DNA from 3 places in the Streptomyces sp. NPDC091412 genome. Region 3 is predicted to be linked to each of the others. Evidence: riboswitches for the same ligand, from Rfam matches in the RefSeq annotation. Region 3 holds a riboswitch; each other region holds the start of a gene.
The links. Region 3 has a riboswitch for cobalamin ahead of ACIQMV_RS08280 (CbtB-domain containing protein). Riboswitches for the same ligand answer to the same signal wherever they lie in the genome.
Positions count from the first base shown of each region.

Region 1: linked by a shared signal. The riboswitch ahead of ACIQMV_RS35175 (cobalamin biosynthesis protein) and the one ahead of ACIQMV_RS08280 (CbtB-domain containing protein) in region 3 are both predicted to bind cobalamin.
Region 2: linked by a shared signal. The riboswitch ahead of ACIQMV_RS15275 ((2Fe-2S) ferredoxin domain-containing protein) and the one ahead of ACIQMV_RS08280 (CbtB-domain containing protein) in region 3 are both predicted to bind cobalamin.

Region 1 is NZ_JBIVTV010000025.1:51,995-54,248, forward strand. It holds gene ACIQMV_RS35165 (anion permease) at 1-478, shown strand, start outside; gene ACIQMV_RS35170 (hypothetical protein) at 512-736, shown strand; cobalamin riboswitch at 1,079-1,216, shown strand; gene ACIQMV_RS35175 (cobalamin biosynthesis protein) at 1,316-2,254, shown strand, end outside; gene ACIQMV_RS35180 (cobyric acid synthase) at 2,254-2,254, shown strand, end outside.
Region 2 is NZ_JBIVTV010000005.1:126,786-129,039, reverse strand. It holds gene ACIQMV_RS15280 (maleylpyruvate isomerase N-terminal domain-containing protein) at 1-427, opposite strand, end outside; cobalamin riboswitch at 662-785, shown strand; gene ACIQMV_RS15275 ((2Fe-2S) ferredoxin domain-containing protein) at 846-1,244, shown strand; gene ACIQMV_RS15270 (cobalamin-binding protein) at 1,330-2,250, opposite strand.
Region 3 is NZ_JBIVTV010000003.1:90,208-92,461, reverse strand. It holds gene ACIQMV_RS08290 (histidine phosphatase family protein) at 1-197, shown strand, start outside; gene ACIQMV_RS08285 (CbtA family protein) at 254-1,027, opposite strand; gene ACIQMV_RS08280 (CbtB-domain containing protein) at 1,049-1,267, opposite strand; cobalamin riboswitch at 1,304-1,445, opposite strand; gene ACIQMV_RS08275 (aminotransferase class V-fold PLP-dependent enzyme) at 1,651-2,254, shown strand, end outside.

The DNA.
Region 1 (2,254 bases), on a different contig from region 3:
CAGCGCGGCCACCGCCATCCTGGCCTCCTCCCACCTCGGCTTCTCCCTCTCCACCACGCACGTCGTCTCCGGTTCGGTGATGGGCGCGGGCCTGGGCCGCAAGGGCGGCGTGGTCCGCTGGTCCACCGCGACCCGCATGGCCGTCGCCTGGGCCCTCACGCTGCCCGCCGCGGCCCTGGTCGCGGCCGGCGCGGAGGCGGTGACGCGCCTCGGCCACTGGGGCACCTGGCTCGTCGCCGCGTTCCTGGTGGCCTCCAGCGCCGTGATCTGGAAGATCTCCCGCCGCGAGGTCGTCGACCACACCAACGTCAACGAGACCGAGGAGCCGGCCGGCGTGGTCACCCAGGCCATCGCCGCCGTCACCCCGCCCCCGGCCTCCCCGGTGACCGAGCAGCTCACGGCCACGATCCCCGCCCAGGCCTCCGCGCCCGTCGGTGATCCCGCGTCCGTGGCGACCCCGCCGGCCGCCGCCGTCTGAGCCCGCGCCACAGGCAGAAGGAAGAGAAACACCATGAAGATCGACTGGGTGGCCCTCGGCTCCGTCTTCGGCGTCAGCCTCGGCGTCGCGGTGGGCCTCGTGGCCCTGTTCACCCTCGGCATCGCCGGTCTCTCCCGCCGCGAGCGGGCCGTCGCCGAGGGCCACGGCGGCGGAAGCCTCGCGGTCACCGGCGCCTACGCCTGCTTCGCCGCGTGCGCCGCCGCCGTGGCCTACGGGATCTACCTGATCGTGGCCTAGGGCCTCTCGTTTGGATCATGCCGGGCTCGCGGGCCCTGGTGCCGCGCCTCGCCGCGTTGTCGTCGGTTGGCAGGGCTCCGCCCTGCCGCCCTCCTCCGCCTTGCGATGCATGGCACCAGACCCCGCTCCCTGATCCGGCCTGATCCAAACGAAAGACCCTAGCCCTGGCCCAGCCCGGCGCGGGACCCGGACAACCGGGTCCCGCCCCTCACGTCACCCGCCCTTCGCGGACCGTCCCCACGACGGCCCGGGAAGGGCGGGTCTTCTGGTTCCCGGCGCCCGCGGTGTGGGCCTCATCTCAGTACCCCTGCGCAGGTCAACGGCAGGTTGACGGGTGTTCGCGGTGCGTGGTGGACTGCCGGAGCCAAGTACGGCGGCAGGAGAGGAAGTCCGGTGCGAATCCGGCGCGGTCCCGCCACTGTGACCGGGGAAGAACTTCCCCGGGAGCCAGGAACTCTCGCCGCCGGTCTCGTCGAACCAGGGCGTGGACACCCTGAGTGAGGACACATATCGCCATGCGCGGCTGCCGAACAAGGTTCACCACCGTCTGTCCGACCGACCGCACGACCGGCTGACCCGATGGGTGCCGATCGCGACTTCGCGTACGGCGCCGCCGCCGGCCTCCTCGGTGACCTGCTCCTCGGCGATCCACGCCGCGGGCACCCCGTCGCCGTGTTCGGACGGGCCGCGGGTGCCGTGGAACGCGCGCTGTGGCGGGACCACCGCGGCTGGGGCGCCCTGCACACCGCCGTGTGCGTGGGCGGTGTCCTGGGGTCGGCCGCACTGGCCGCGTCCGCCGCGCGTTCCTCGCGTACCGCGTCCGTCGCGCTGACCGCCGCCGCCACCTGGGCCGTCGTCGGCGGGACCTCCCTCGCCCGTGAGGCGCGGGAGATCGGGCGCGCGCTGGACGCCGGGGACGTCGAGGGCGCCCGGGCGCGGCTGCCGCATCTGTGCGGGCGCGATCCGCAGGCGCTGGACGCCGACGGGATCGCCCGGGCCGTCGTCGAGTCCGTCGCCGAGAACACCTCCGACGCGGTGGTGGGCGCGCTGGTGTGGGGCGCCGCCGCCGGTGTGCCGGGCCTCCTCGGCTTCCGCGCGGTCAACACCCTGGACGCCATGGTCGGGCACAAGTCCCCCCGGTACCGCCGCTACGGCTGGGCCTCGGCCCGGCTCGACGACCTCGCCGGATGGCCGGGGGCACGGCTCACCGCCGCCCTGGCGGCCGTCGCGGGCGACGACCCGCGCGGTGCCGTACGGGCCTGGCGCGCCGACGCCGGCCGGCACCCGAGCCCCAACGCCGGTCCGGTGGAAGCCGCGTTCGCGGGGGCGCTCGGGGTGCGGCTGGGCGGCACGCTCTCGTACGCCGGGCGCGTGGAGCACCGCCCGGAGCTCAACGGCACCGGACGAGCCGTCCGGCCGGGTGACATCGGGCGCGCGGTACGGCTCTCCCGCCGCGTGGGCTGGCTCGCGCTCGGCGTGTGCGCGGGCGTACGGCTGCTGAAGAGAGGACGGACGTCA
Region 2 (2,254 bases), on a different contig from region 3:
TCCGGTCGTCGCCGGTCAGGTCCCAGCGGTGGAGGATCAGTTCCTCACGCATGTGTTCCGCGAAGAAGGGGACCTTCACGGAACGGCCGGTCCACATCACCTCGGTGTCCGGGGAGAGGTCCTGCGCGGCGGCCGCGGCGATCTCGGTGAGCTGTTCACAGTTGGTCATGAACGCCGCCCAGAGCTCGGCGTCCGACATCCGCCGGTAGGGAGCCTCGCGCTCGAAGCTCCTGGTCGCCACCGGTGTGCCCGCGAGGAACGCTCGCAGTACCCGGGCCAGTTCCTCGGCGTTCCCCGTCTGGTGGGCCAGGACGTCACGCACCGTCCACGCCTCGCACCACGTGCCGTCGTCGGGCCTTCGGCCCTGTACGGCGTGGACGAAGGGAGCCAGCTCGGGCAGCGTGTCGTCGACCTTGGACGGGATCACGGGCCATGGGTATCCCGGTCGAGCCGTCCGTCAAACCGGCGAGCGTCCGATCGGAGGCATGACGCCCCGCCGCGAGCCGACATGCCCTCGCTGCGGATGGCCCCTGTGCTCGAACCGCGTCGGCGGACGCCGCACGGTCTGGTGCCCGCAGTGCCAGCAATGAGCGAAGTGACCGTTGTCCAGTGAGCGAACGGCAATGGGATGATGGTCGGCGACATAAGGCGACGGCGGTCCGAGGAAGCCGGTGTGAATCCGGCGCGGTCCCGCCACTGTGACCGGTGAGCGAGTTCCGGAAGGCCACTGCCCCCGCCCGGGGTGGGAAGGCGGGACGAGTGACGACCCGGGAGCCAGGAGACTCACGCGGTCGCCTCCTCGATCGACACCGGGGCGGATCTCCCCGGGAGGGGAGTGGTGCGACGTGCCCGAAAAGCCGACGGACGAGGCGCCGGACGGTGCCGTGGCGGGGAGCGGTTCGGTGCCGTGCCGGGTCGTCGTGTGCCGGGACTGCTGCTGCGGCAGCCCCAAGGTGACCGGGGTCGATCACGCGGCGCAGACCGCGCGGCTGCGTGCGGAGGTGCCGGTGCGCATCTCCGACTGCCTCGACGTGTGCGAGCAGGCGAACGTCATCGTGGTCCAGCCGTCCGCCGCGGGCCGGACCGCCGGTGCGCGACCGGTCTGGCTCGGGCTCGTCAACGACGAGGACGCGACCGAGGACATCGTCGCCTGGGTACGCGCCGGCGGCCCGGGAGTGGCTCCCCTGCCGGACATCCTCGACCTTTACGCCATCACGCCGCCACGGCGTCCCACGGACTCCTGAGGCCCGCACGGGCGGGGAGGGCCGCACGGGCGGGGAGGGCCGCACACGCAGGGAGGCCCGCACGGGCGAGGAGGCCGACCCATCGTCACCGGCCGGGGAACGGACGGGCCTCGGCCGGTGTGACCGACTCGCCGGCCGATACGCCGTGCAGGATCTGGGCGAGCACCTCCGCCCCGCGTACCACCCGTGGCCCCGGCCGGTTGAAGTAGGACGGTCCGTCCAGTACCCAGACGCGGCCGGACCGAACGGCGGGCAGATCCGTCCAGCCGGGCAGCCTGGTGAGCAACTCGGCTTCCCGCAGGGTGCGTTCAGGCGGGAAGCCGCACGGCAGGACGAGGACCACGTCCGGCTGTGCGACGCGTACCGCCTCCCAGGTCACCGGCTTGGTGTGCTCGCCGGGCGCGCCGAGGAGGGGCTCGCCCCCGGCGGTGGTGATCTGCTCGGGCACCCAGTGTCCGGCGGGCCACAGAGGGTCGAGCCACTCGATCGCCACGACCCGGGGCCGGCCGAGGCCGGCGACCGCGCCGCGGACCCGGTCGAGGCGGTCCCGCAGCTCGGCCCGGCGCCGCAGTGCGCGCTCACGGACGCCGAGCAGGTCGCCGACGGTGACCAGGCAGTCCAGTACGTCGTCGAGCGTGCGCGGCTCCAGGCTGAGGACCCGGGTGCCGGCGTCGAGCAGCCGCACGGTCCGGCTGACCTTCTCGTACGACACCGCGCACACGTCGCACAGGTCCTGGGTGAGCACCACGTCGGGGTGCAGGGCGGCCAGAGCCTCGGTGTCCAGGGTGTACAGCGACGAGCCGGAGTGCGCCGAGCCGCCGACGGCGTCGGAGATCTCCCGGCTGGTGAGCGCGTCCTGGTCCAGGTCGGTCCTGGTCACCACGGGCACCGAGGCGACCTCGCACGGCGGCCAGTCGCACTCGTGGGTGCGGCCGGCCAACTGCTCCGACAGCCCGAGTTCGGCGACGATGTCGGTCGCGGCGGGCAGCAGGGAGACGATGCGCATACCT
Region 3 (2,254 bases):
ACAGCGCACGGGACACCGACGGCCGTACGCTCGCGGTGGTCGAGCCGGAGGTCGTACGGGCCGCGGTCGTCCATGTACTGGGCCTGCCCGCGTCCGGCTTCTGGCGGCTGGACGTACCTCCGTTGACGGCAACGGAGTTCAGTGGACGGGCCGGCCGCTGGAATCTGCGGCTCGGACAGCCGCTGGCGGCGCCCTGAGGAACGCGAGAGGGCCCCCGGACGGTTCCGAAGGGCCCTGTCGTGTGCCGAAGGGGTCAGTGCGCGGCCGGAACCGCGCGCCCGGTCGTGGCCGTCGCCGGCCGGGGATTCAGCAGTCGCCCGGCCAACTCGCCGAAGAGCAGCCCGAATCCGCCCCACAGGACGGCCTGCGTGGCCAGGGCGGAGAGCCGGAACCGCCACAGCAGGGTGGCCGGGAAGTCCGCCGGCACCTCGTTGACGGTGGGCAGGAAGGCGTACGCCAGACCGATCACCAGGGCGAAGGCGGCCACCGCGGCCACCGTCGCGTACCACGTGCCCAGCGCGGGCGCGAGGCGCTTGCCCAGGATGGTGGCGGCGATCGCGAGGAGGACGCTGAGCAGCATCATCAGGAAGTACAGGGTCGTGCGCTTGCCGATGGTGTCCCCCTGGCCGACCGCGGGCGGGTTGGCCGGGTACTTCAGGAACGGCACGACGTACACCGCCAGCAGCGCGCAGCCGGACAGCAGCAGCGCGGTCGCCCGCGGGGAGAAGCGGCCCACGCGGCCCAGCGCGAAGCAGAAGGCGAGCGCGGCGATGCCGCCGAAGGCGACCCCGTAGACCAGGACGCCGGTGGCGAGACCGGCCGTGGACTGGAGGGAACGGGAGACGACTTCCACCTCGTCATGGGAGTGGGAGTGGGAATGGGAATGTGCGTGCACCTCCTCGAGGCCGATCGCCTTGTCGACGAACGGCTCCCCGAGGAAGTAGGCGACGACCAGGGCGAGCACGCCGGCGGCAAGGCCGGCGAGCATGCCCCGTACCAGGAGGTTTCTTACGGTTGCGGAGTTCATGAGCGTGCGGTGACCCTCGCCTCAGTGGCAGGGGAAGCCGAGCAGGTGGCGGGCGTCGTGCACCCACTCGTGGACGTCCGTGCCGCTGAACACGGAGGTGGCGCCCTGCTCGGCGCCGACGAAGTAGAGCAGGACCAGCATGAGAACGCCGAAGAAGACCGCCCAGGGAGCTATCGCCTTCAGCGGCAGCGTGGCGGGAACGGCGGGGGTGGCGGTCGGCTGAGCGACGGTCTGCGCCATGGCAGAACCTCCTCTGGGAGTTCGCGTCCCATCTCGGTGGTGCACAGGACGACAGCCACGGGTCTGACTCACGAACACCCCGAGGGCGTTCGCATACAGTGGCGCGACCGTGCCGGATTCCCACCGGCTTCCGTCGTGCCGTCGTCGATATCGCACAGACGGTATCGCGTGCCGCGCGCCCGGCCAAGACCGCGACCCCGGACGTGATCTTCTCCACCGGGCCGCCTCCACCTGCTCACGGATCACCTCACCATCAGGGCGGCGGGGCCCCGGCGGCCGTGAATCGGACGCTCCGGCGCTGTGGCAGGATGCGCGAGCGAGCTCTGCTCCACCGCCCGCCGCGCCACTCGATCCGCACGCATCACCCCGGAGGGACGAGCCCCGTGCTCACGTCGTACGCCGCCCACTTCGACACACCCGCCGGGTACCTGGACTTCGCACGCTTCGGGCCGCCCTCCCGCGACGCCGTCACCGCCACCGCGCGCGCCCTGGAGGCGTCCGCCCGCGCCGACCACACCACCGTGGACGCCCTGATGCGCGCGGAGGAGACGGCGCGGGACACGGCCGCCCGCCTCGCCGGCACCGACGCCCGGCACACGGTGCTCCTCCCGAACGCGTCCACCGGTCTGTTCCACGCCGCGCTCGGCATCAGGGAGGGCGTGGTCCTCGCGCCACGCTCCGACTTCCCCGCCAACCACTACCCGTGGCGCCGCTCCGCGGACCTGGGCCGGGCCACGCCGCGCTGGATCGACCCCGTACCCGGCTCCGGAGTCACCCCCGATCTGGTCCGCTCCGTGCTGACCGACGACGTCGTGGCCGTGTCGGTCAGCGCCGTGGACTTCCGCACCGGGTTCCGTGCCGACCTGGCGGCGCTGCGTGAGGCGATCGGGCCCGACCGGCTGCTGATCGTGGACGCCATCCAGGCGTTCGGGGTCGCTGCCCTGCCCTGGGACGCCGCCGACGTGGTGGTCGCGGGCGGCCAGAAAT